DNA from 2 places in the Lysinibacillus sp. FSL R7-0073 genome. Region 1 is predicted to be linked to the other one. Evidence: predicted binding sites of a transcription regulator. Region 1 holds the regulator's gene; the other holds the start of a gene.
The links. Region 1 encodes LexA, which represses DNA repair genes until DNA is damaged. Its sites were predicted from a motif close to CGAACATATGTTCG; they were not measured.
Positions count from the first base shown of each region.

Region 1 (5,741 bases):
TTAGCGATTATCGCTTATATTCTGGAACGTAGAAAAGTAGGCTCACCCGCTATTACGGTGTCATTATATGGTGGAGCATTCATTGTTGGTATTTTAACGACTGCAGCTAGTGCCATTTTATACGAAATCATCCATCTCACACCTGCGCTTGGCATTACAATTCTTTATATTGGCTACGGTATTGCCATAAGTTACTTAAAGAAAAATGAGGCATTAACTATTTTTGTTGCTTTTACCTCGTTATTACTACCTTATTTATTAGAATATATGGACTTTAGTGCCGTCATTATTTTACTATTTGTTATCGTTTTATTTGCCATGCTGCAATTGGTTGTCCTACAGCACAAGCAAAAGCTTGCTCTTTATATTTCAACCTTTTTCTCAGTGCTGGCAATAGGTGTTGTAGCATTTATGAATCATGATAAGCAAGTTGTCTTTGCTTTTGGTTTACTTGCTATACTAGCAATCTTTTATGTAAGCTGGTGTCGATTATTTAATGCACAATCTAAATGGAAACCTCTTCATATTGGTCTCCAATTTTCGTTAGGGTCATTTAGTTTATTGCTGATGAACCTGATCATACGTTCACTGGAATATGGAGAAGCAGTGCTACTTATTTTCATTGGTTTATTAATAGCATTAGCGTTTTATAGTTATCGTCAAAAGTGGCAGGAAGTTTTTGATAGTGCTATAACACTCGCATTTATTGCCGTATGTAATACGATACTTATTATGAATATACCTGATAAAGTGGATGATTTACTGTATCCATTGATCGCATTTGCAGGTGTAATGATGAGCTTACGATTACGTGCCAGTATGATGAAGGTAGTCACATCATTTTTCCTTGTGATTACATTGTTGCTAAACTTCATTTTCCATGAACCGACACCATTTATCAGCTTTGATCATTTAAGTCTGTTCATGCCAATTGTTTATCTTGTAGTCATTTATTTGTATGCTAGACGCCCAAAAGAAACGTTATCACCTTTTGAGAAAGTCATGAAGGATTTATATGCTATTGATATTTTAGCAGTAATCGCCACAGGCTACTTCTTAGCTTATATTAGCAAACTAGATACAGCCTATTTCGCGGCAACAAATGGCATTCAGTATTTGATGTGTACCGCACTAGCTGCTTTGTTTGCAGGATCTCTGCTCGTGTCAGAGAAATTCAAAGGGCGTGCTCTAACACCTGTCCTTGGAGCATTCTTTATAGTATTTTCTTTGACGATCAGCACGAAGCCATCTATGATGGATAGCTTAAATATGATGACCAGATTAGTTTATATAGCAGTAATTATGGCGATTATTGTGGACGTTCTAGTAAAGGGTCGTATTTATCGGCTGTATGAAGAGCGAATGGGGAAATATATAGACGCTATTGTTAGCTCAGGTGTCGTTCTCACAATGATCTCGATGTGGGGGCTCGTTCATCAATTTACGTATAGTCATCTACTTGATTGGAAACTAAGTATAGCTCTTACAACGATTACATTATTCCTTACAGCGAGTATTTCGCTATGGCTTAGTTCCACGCAACAATTAAAAACGCTTCGTACAACAGGTTTTGTTATCTTAGTCATTGCGTTTATCAAGCTTATTTTCTTTGACTTATCGGCCCTTGATTTATTAATTAGAGCTGTTCTATTTATAACAATTGGTGGCATTGGCATGCTGTTGTCAGGTAGGTTACTGAGGAAATGAATTGAAGGGATTCCAATTATTTTTGGAATCTCTTTTATATTGTGCTAAACTGATAATACTCTTACTCTACTCCTTCTTTCTTCGTACCGTATGACTTCAAATCTTTTATGAAATATTTTTCAAATACATCACTCATTATCTATGTTCATTGCTTTGAATAACATTCGTTACGTATATTGCCGAGCAAGAATACAATATTTATATGGATAGGCGCATCATACTTATTGTATGGGCGCCTATTGGTTTAGGAGGACATAAATTTGGAAATGGCTTATACAATTATCATTTTTTTAGTTGGTATAGTCTTTGGCTCTTTTTATAATGTAGTTGGCTTACGTGTGCCGCGGAAGGAGTCTCTTGTATATCCTTCCTCCCATTGTATAAACTGTCAGAGACAATTGTCGGTTCTTGATTTAGTGCCAGTATTGTCTTATCTCTTTTTAAGAGGAAAATGTCGAGGCTGTGGCTATAAAATTTCTTTTGTATATCCAGCGATAGAATTGTTGACTGGGGGATTATTCGCCCTTGCTTATTTTGAGCTAAACTGGAGCTTAGAATTTATAGTAGCCTTATCGTTCATCTCATTGTTAGTCATTATAGTTGTTTCAGATTTTACTTATCTGTTAATTCCAGATAAGATTCTTTTATTCTTTTTGCCTTTTTTGGCCATAGGACGTGTACTGTCACCTTTAACACCTTGGTGGGACAGCCTAGTGGGTGCACTCGTTGGTTTTGGCATATTATATAGTATTGCGGTTTTATCGAAAGGTGGAATGGGAGGAGGCGATATTAAATTATTCTTTTTAATTGGCCTCGTTCTAGGTATTATTCATACGCTGTTGACTTTATTTTTTGCTTCTATCATTGGTATGATAGTCGGAATAGTTGTCTTATTGAAGCGTAAACAGGGAAGAAAAACACCTATTCCCTTTGGTCCATCTATTGCATTAGCCGCTTCTATTGTTTATTTCTACGGAGATTCGTTCATCAATTGGTATTTAGGTTTTTGGTAAGTGTTTAATCTTCAATTTTATGGAGGGGAATCAAGTGAAGCCGATTATTGGAATTACAGCTTTTGTAGAAGATGATTTATCAGCTCATTTAAATGCTGCTTACAGCAAAAGTATTATTGAGGCGGGCGGTATCCCCCTCATTATTCCGGTAGGTGTGGAGGAAGATGCTGCTCAAATTTTAGCCCTTACTGATGGCTTATTGCTATCGGGAGGCTATGATGTACATCCTTTTCTATTTGGAGCGGAGCCTTCACCAAAGCTAGGTAAAATTCATCCAGCTAGAGATGCCGTGGAATTAGCATTAATTGAGGCCGCATTTGTACGGAAAATGCCTATTTTCGGTATTTGTCGGGGTATCCAAATATTAAATGTTGCATTAGGTGGGACGTTATATCAGGACATTGATAGTGACCATTATAGTACGAAGCTGATCAAACATATGCAACAAGCTGGTAGGTCAGTAACGACGCATTATGTACAAATTATTGCGGAGAATTTATTAGCGACTATTCTGGAACAAGAGAAAATCGCCGTCAATTCTTTTCATCATCAGTCAGTGAATGTACTAGCGGAGAATTTAAAAGTTGCAGCGAAATCCAGTGATGGCATTATTGAAGCAGTGGTGCATGAGGAATTACCATTCTGTTTGGCTGTCCAGTGGCACCCAGAGGAATTAGCTATAGCGGGAGATCAGCATGCACAAAAGTTATTTGCAGCTTTTGTTGAAGCGAGCTTGAAATTTAAAAAAGAGGCATAGAGAGGTCATTAAAAAAAGAATCCAATAGTTTGTGGATTCTTTTTTTGCGTAAAAAAGAGGATACATGCTCAGTGAAGGAACACAATCCTCAAACTCTCATTTAATTAATGTACACGGCGATAAAGACCAACAACTTGTCCCAAAATTGATACTTGATCAACGATAATCGGTTCCATTGATGAATTTTCAGGCTGTAAACGGAAATGGTTTTTTTCCTTAAAGAAGCGTTTTACAGTAGCTTCATCCTCAGCTGTCATGGCTACAACAATGTCTCCGTTATTGGCGGTTGACTTTTGCTTCACAATCACTAAATCACCATCTAAAATTCCCGCTTCAATCATCGATTCACCCATAATTTCTAGCATGAATAACTGATCCTCACTCGTGCCATATGTATCTGGCAGTGGGAAATACTCTTCAATATTTTCGATAGCTGTAATAGGAGAACCTGCTGTAACCTTCCCTACAAGTGGTACATGGATGACATGTTGCTTTTGGATGGATTCTTCAGGCTCAAGAATTTCAATAGCACGTGGCTTTGTTGGATCTCGACGAATAAAACCCTTTTGTTCTAATCGAGCCAAATGACCATGAACAGTTGAACTTGAAGCAAGTCCAACAGCTTCCCCGATTTCACGGACTGATGGCGGATACCCTTTAGCTCGTACCTCGTCTTTAATGAACGCTAGAATGTCCTCTTGTCTTTTCGATACTTTTTTCATGATTGCTCACCTCTTTTTTCTAATATCATTCTTCTTATTTGATAGTATAACAGAATGCGAACATGTATGCAAACATAGGTTCGAAAAGTGTTTGACAAAAACGTTTGTTCGCTTTATTATGAGAACATACATTCCGAACAAACATTCTAGAAATGAGGTTATTATGATGACATGGTTAAAGAAAAATACACATATCACTATATTATTAGGTGCTTGTTTACTCTTCGCAAGTTACCTTTACATCACTGATCCGGGGGATGTTAATTACGCTGAAATTCAAATCGAACATGGGGATAGCTTGTGGTCGTTAGCCGAACAATACCGTGGTAAAATGAGTAAAGAAGATTGGATTAAGCTTGTCAAATCAGAAAATGAGTTAGCAGATATTAAAATCGTGGCAGGTAAATCTCTAGTCATTCCAGTTTTGAGTGATCAAGCCAGTCCCATCAAAACCATTGAAATTGCGAGAAATGAACAATGAAAATTAACCAAATGACGGCTGTTGTCTATTGCCGAGTAAGTACTGAAAAAGAAACGCAAAGCTCCTCATTAGAGCGCCAACAAGAAGAATTAGTGCGCTATGCTAAAGAGCAAGGCTATGAAGTAAAGGGTGTTTTTAAAGATAAACATAGCGGTTATGATGTTGAACGAGAAGGCTTACTTGAAATGCTTGATTTTATAAAAGAGAAGGAAATAAAAGCTCTTTTTGTACAAGATGAAACTCGTATAGGTCGTGGAAATGCAAGGATGGCAGTATTGCATTTATTACAAAAATCAGCAACAGATGTTTATTCGATGCGTGACGCAGGACCAGTCCAATTAAACGAAATGGATACGATGCTACTAGAGATTTTAGCAATTGTAGAGGAATATCAACGTAGAATCCATAATGCTAAAATCCGCAGAGGGATGCGACGTGCTGTTGAAAATGGCTATCGCCCTGAAAATAACCTATCCAATCGTGGCAATCCAAATGGTCAGGAACGGAAGGAACTCCCTGTTGATGAAATTGTGAAGCTACGTAATCGTGGTTTTACCTTTGAAGAAATTTCCATTACGCTTAGAGGACTAGGCTTTGAGGTAAGTAAGGCAACGGTACATCGCCGATTCCAAGAGCATCAAGAAAGATTAGCGGGCAAATAATATAGCCCGCTAATTTTTTTAATACAAGCTTTCTATAATAACATTTTGGGGTAGTTGAAAAGGATTATCTTTATTCATTCGATCATAAAACATAATACCATTTAAATGATCGATTTCATGTTGTACAACGATAGATTCATAGCCTTTTAAAGACATAATAAATTCCTGTCCATCAATATTATAGGCTTTTACTTTAATTCGTTCATATCTTGGTACAAAACCGTGAACAGGTCGATTAACAGACAGACAACCTTCTCCCTCAGGCAAATAGATCATATTTAAAGAATGGCTCATTACTTTTGGGTTAATGAACATCATTTCGTGTTTTTGGTTGTGATCCTTAAAAATTACAGCAAACATTCTTTTATCTACGCCAATTTGATTTGCAGAGAGGCCACT
Region 1 is NZ_JBBPAS010000001.1:1,284,599-1,290,339, forward strand. It holds gene MKY88_RS06080 (DUF2339 domain-containing protein) at 1-1,707, shown strand, start outside; gene MKY88_RS06085 (prepilin peptidase) at 1,968-2,720, shown strand; gene MKY88_RS06090 (gamma-glutamyl-gamma-aminobutyrate hydrolase family protein) at 2,755-3,477, shown strand; gene lexA (transcriptional repressor LexA) at 3,582-4,199, opposite strand; gene yneA (cell division suppressor protein YneA) at 4,363-4,680, shown strand; gene MKY88_RS06105 (YneB family resolvase-like protein) at 4,677-5,342, shown strand; gene def (peptide deformylase) at 5,361-5,741, opposite strand, start outside.

Region 2 (5,741 bases), 1.5 Mb from region 1:
CAATCAATTTAGACCCAAGTATAGCATAGCGCATATGGAGTTCCCCATATTTGGCAAGGTGCTTTTTCTTTACTGACAGTTCCAATGCTTGGCTTACAGCAAGTAAGGAGGAAGCAATATTCATAGATAAAATGGCACTAATTTCACTATCATTAATGATGGATTTTCCACGTATATCCGTCATTTTTATTTTACTGTATGCCATAGTTGCAGTGGGGGCAAGAACCCCATTTTCCTTTAATAATAATGTCAGCTGTTTATTTTCCTCTTTTAAACATTGAATGAATTCCAAAATCATAATCTTTAATTTTTTATCTCGGGTATGGTTAAAAAAGGCATGGCTTGAAGCAATATAGCTTTGATTGACACCGAGCTGCGACCAAAGCCTAAACATCTCCTTAAATTGTAATGATGCTAGATTGTCATTTATCATCGTTATTGTGACACTTCCTAACTCCTAGTATTTATCTAAGATTAGGATGGAACAGTTTATGACATTCTATTCATCTTTTACAATAAAAGTTTAATACAAGGGGCATTTTAATAATAGGTGCCATACGGATACATATGTGGGGAAGGGGAAGGGTAATGGTATGGATATGGGTATGGGTTTGGGTATGGACATGGTTTCATGGATGGCTTCTTTTGCTTGCATGAAGAATTATCGGTTGCCGATTCCACTCGATTACAGCCATTTGGTGGCCCAATATAAGTAGATGGAACAATCGGTGCAATGGTTTTCTTCCATTGTTCCTCATCTAAACAATAGGTATGCGCCATAATATTGGCAGGTGTAAATTTCAATATATCGGAGCCTAAAATTACCTCTGGTGTTGGAGCGTCAAAGATAGCAAGTAAATGGGTGTTATCTTCTGTGGCAATCTCATAATGCCACCAGCCTTGTGGGATATTGGCTACTTGCCCAGGCTTAATCGGGTAGTTTTGAAGTTTTTTTGTAAAGGGATTTAATAGGGAAACCGTTGCTGCACCAGAAATACAATAGACAAGCTCAGCTGCATTTTGGTGATAGTGTGGCTCAATGACATTGTCTTTACTTAAAAAAATATCCAGTAAAGAGGTATTTTCTAACGTATTTAATTGTTCAACGCCAAGGATATTAATGTAATTTCGTGCATCTTTTTTAAAAAGCGTACTTTTGTTGACATCAAAGGTGAACTCTGCAGAAGGCGATGTATAATCGACATTTGTATTAATACTTACATCCTTTCTCACTAAAATTGTGATATTCATCATCATCACAGATTATGATTGAAATGTTTATAGACTTATACAAATGCCTAGCGTTTGTCTAGAACTCTTAGCAAGCACATGCTAGAGGAATTGTCTTTAATTACCACTGCTATTAAAGAACGTATGTGCGTATAATAAAAAGAACGTATGTTTTGTTTTGAGGGCGGGCGTGGAAATCTTAGCAAAGCAGTCATGACTTTCAATGTTGAAATTTTCTCGCAAGCGTCCCCCTTAACTGAGCTGAAAGGGTGAGATAATATGATTAAAGATCGAGGAAATATGAAATGGACATCGATGATGCTTCCAGAGCATTTACTGCTTTTGAAAAAGTGGAAGCAAGAGGTGCAGACAGAACCGCCACGGGAACGTGCAGAATGGGAACTGGAGGAATTACAGCAAACCATCACACGCGCATTAACAGAACGTAACTATATTATGTTAACTATTTGGGAAGAGGCTAATTTTGTACAATATGGTGGCATTATTAAAGGGATGAACGAGTTGGAACTTCTGCTAGAAACGATTACAACAACGAAACATATCGCATTGAAATATATTTATGCTGCATATATAGAGGTGGATGGCAATAGCGGTATTTGATACAAAATCGAGTGAGTTAATTTAGTGCCTGATAATGAATGGTACGAATGACAGCGGATGACAAAGTCACTCATTTGAACATCGCAAATGAGTGACTGTCTCCTTATAGGTGCAATTGCATCACTATTTGCTCACCAATGGGTCCCATTCGTCTTTCACCATTATCTTCAAAACCTACGTTGGTATACAAATTCTGCGCAGCGATGTTCTTGTGATTTACTACTAACACTACTTCGTTAAATTCTTTAAATTCATGCTTGACAAAGTCAGCCAGTAAAAGCATTGCTTTTTTTGCATAACCCTTACCTTGCTGTTTATGATCCATAGATAAAGCAGTAAGTAACATCGCCTGAGGATTACTAGAATATTCTTGTACTCTTTCGGTTGCATGAAGTACGAAAAAACCAACAGGTATTGTATTACTTAAAATCACAATAGGGTACTGTCCAACTTTTTCGATTGTAATCTCTTTTGGTAAGGCAGTAAATCGGTGTTGTTCTGCTGGCAATTCAAACTCATTTAACTGCTCTACATAGTCTTCTGAAAAATGTACTAATTCAATGTTAATTGTGTCTTGCATAAACAAGCCTCCTTTTTTATTATTGTATCTATAGAACAGGTGTTCGTCAAGGAGGCTTGTTTAATAATCATGCAAGCTAGAGTTCTTTTACTTTATAAATTACCAAAAAATAAAATAAAGGAAATACTCACAATTAGAATCAGTGTTAAAGCAATTGTCACAATACCTCTCAGCAAGGTCGCTAAATTTCTAACATCTTTCATTCCTACAACACTTAGGTAGAAACATACGATTGACAATAGCAATGTCAGTGTCAATGGGTGAAGATGGACATAGGTGACAAAAAAGTCTTTTAAGGAACCGGATAGAAAAAATAATAGGATGCAACCTAAAGATAAAATAAAGGACCAGAAATTTAAATTAATTCCCACTTGTTTCCTCCTCTCTGCTAAAACGATATTTCTATAAAATCTATAATAGAGTAAAAGGATGCAAAAAGAGGCCACTTGGATGTAAGTGACCTCTAGAACCAATAAAGGAGTGTCATGTAAAGTAGAAAGAACTTTACAATACTATTATTATGATAAGTTATCAATTGGAGATAGTTATCTATCTTCAATGGCGTAAGAAATATTTTTATTATCTCATAACAGGCAAATAATTAGGAGGAAGGGGAATAAAAAAGGCTTAAGCTTCTTCATCATTAAAAATGAACAGAAGCTAAAGCCTTAATACGACCATTAGCAAATGAAGCTTGCACCAACAATAATGAGAAGAATAAATAGTACAACGATTAGCACGAAAGTTGAACTGTTACCATTGCCATTATTTCCGCCACAATAATTATTAAAATTACCTACATTTCCACAGTATCCCACAAAGGACACCCCCTCTCTCCATATCTATTGTATGTATAAGATTCAAATGGAGGAGCGATAATCATCCAAGTAACTAGTATTAAAATGGTGCCATCAAAAAAACATCCTACACGGATATTTTTAATATAACGGCTGCTGCATTTGACAAGGCGGAAAACCATTAACATCTTGAATCATATGAAAATCATATTGCTTTAAAGCAAATTGGCTTTGATACAAATATTCGAGAACAAGAAGCTTCCCACCTGAAACACCACAAAGAACACCAGATGTTCCTTGCCCATTCGTCAACGAAACACCGACCGGTTGCCCGATTAAATAGTAAATTTTATGTTGCCAAGGCACTATTGCCACTCCCTTCAATATAATTATATGAATGTAATGGTCAAAGGAGCATAGGGTAATGCCTAAGGTATCATGAGAATATAGGTCAGGATCAGGATCTTTTAACAGAAACCAAGGCACCTTGTTCAATGCCAAACAAAATAAGCGAATCCAGAAACTTTTTTGCTACTAAAGTAGATTATACTGAGAAAAGTTGCTGTTACCGTTGTACAGCAACACCACCAATTGCAGCTCCCTGAGCAGATGAGGAAACAATATTTTTTGTAATTGTATTTGAATTACTCCAACTATCTAATGTTGATTTTGCATATGAAATAGCTCCCATTTTATTTTACCTCCTAGACTATAACACTATAAAAAAATATTCAACTATTTTTTACCTAATATGTAATTAAAATGTGAAAAAAGATATTAGTATTATAATTTAGAAAAAAATAAAATTACAAAATAGAAACCCGAAATAACTAGTATTAACCCTATACCTAATAACCAACCGACGACGTTACTAAGACTTAAAAAACTAAAAATTTCAATAGTGTAAACAAATATTCTCTTATATATTGGCTTATCGCTATAATCTCCAAATTCATCTTTTAATTGAACAACACCTATAGGAATTATTAGAAAACCTAATATGATAAGTACTATACCTATAATTAAACCTAACATTTTTTATAAAACACACCTTTTTTGAATAAAATTATTATTCTTTTAAAATACTTTTATACTATTACATAATACTACTAAAAAAGGATATTAAAATAATTTTTTCTTTATCTTATATATTAGGTTTTACAGTGGGTTTAAAATATAAGTAATTTTAAAAACAATGCTCACTAGAAAAAACATGAAACAATGTTTGTGCATTTTACACAAATAAACTATCGAAACGCGAACAGATTTCCTATTACTTTGTTTAATAGGATCATCATAATTATTGTCAAATGCTTGTTTGTAGGATTTTTTTAATCAAATATTATTTCAAATCAGCAAAAAGCTTACATAACAACATAAAAAAGCATTAACAAGAAGGGGAAAATCCTTTTCGTTAATGCTCTTTATTTTACTTACTTAGCTTAAATGGATCTTTTATAAGCACTCATAGTCGAGGTATATTGGAATATTTTAGGGTTAACTAGTCCCTCACGTAAATCCATCATCCCTAATTGTCCCATTTTATTCAGCAAAGGAATCAACCAACTTCCACTTGGAGCACCTTGTAGCACTTTGATTTGATCAGATGATAACTTTGAAACTTTACTCGTATCAATCGGTTCTTTTGCATTTTCTATTGTTTCTTGAAAAGCTTTCAAGTCTGTTTTATACATATTCTCGCCAGTTTGTTGAGTAAAACCTTTATATCCGTAAGCTCCTTGAAGGATAGTTAACTTTATACTCATATCTTCCATAGAAACCATCTTTAAATACACCTCTCTTCATAGTATTCCTACATTATAAATGTGGAATATTTATAGTTCTTTCAATGGTACTCCAAGGGGAATTTTGTGAAGTAGATCTAAACTTATATAAAGCAGAAGTTCCACTTGAAATTTTTAAGTCTGAATTAAAAGTTACTGTATGATAAAACGCATCTATAATTTTGTCATTATTAAAATTTATAGCAGCTTCATTAAGTTTATAATCACGATTTTGATATGTAATCGCTCATCATCTAACCATTGATTTTCACTTCCATAGCCAACTTCCATAACTGCTACAGTAACAGTTCCTGAAACTGCATGAGAAGTTTGCTGCATGCCAATATCCTCAGTTACTTGATTGCTTGTTCCAACTTGAGATACTACTTTGTCAATATAAACAGATGTTAAAGGTGGTGCTGGACCTCTTAGAACGGGACTATTTTGACTGTTTTTTAATTCCTCTTTAATTTTAGCAGCCTCATCTGTATTTAGCCCAGCAAACCGCTTGCTAAAATTCCTACAGTTGGTAAGTATTTCTTCATATACAACTTCTTCTTTTACATTATTTGTAACACATTATAATTATCGGATAATAAATCGGGTGTTTAACACTATTTTCCAAAATAGATAATTATTAATTAAATGCCACTTCAGAAAATGATAAAACAGCACCTTTAAAAACCAAGTAGTAACCATGTAATGAATCATGTTGACCTTGCAATGTCA
Region 2 is NZ_JBBPAS010000001.1:2,772,298-2,778,038, reverse strand. It holds gene MKY88_RS13910 (DUF3231 family protein) at 1-433, opposite strand, end outside; gene MKY88_RS13905 (cupin domain-containing protein) at 541-1,215, opposite strand; gene MKY88_RS13900 (YolD-like family protein) at 1,510-1,851, shown strand; gene MKY88_RS13895 (GNAT family N-acetyltransferase) at 1,955-2,431, opposite strand; gene MKY88_RS13890 (hypothetical protein) at 2,524-2,802, opposite strand; gene MKY88_RS13885 (YjcZ family sporulation protein) at 3,112-3,249, opposite strand; gene MKY88_RS13880 (hypothetical protein) at 3,370-3,594, opposite strand; gene MKY88_RS13875 (hypothetical protein) at 3,794-3,919, opposite strand; gene MKY88_RS13870 (hypothetical protein) at 4,671-5,012, opposite strand; gene MKY88_RS13865 (DUF4879 domain-containing protein) at 5,211-5,483, opposite strand; gene MKY88_RS13860 (hypothetical protein) at 5,650-5,741, opposite strand, start outside.
Region 2: a site for LexA is predicted at 1,368-1,381, ahead of MKY88_RS13900 (YolD-like family protein). Genes of this name have one in related genera too.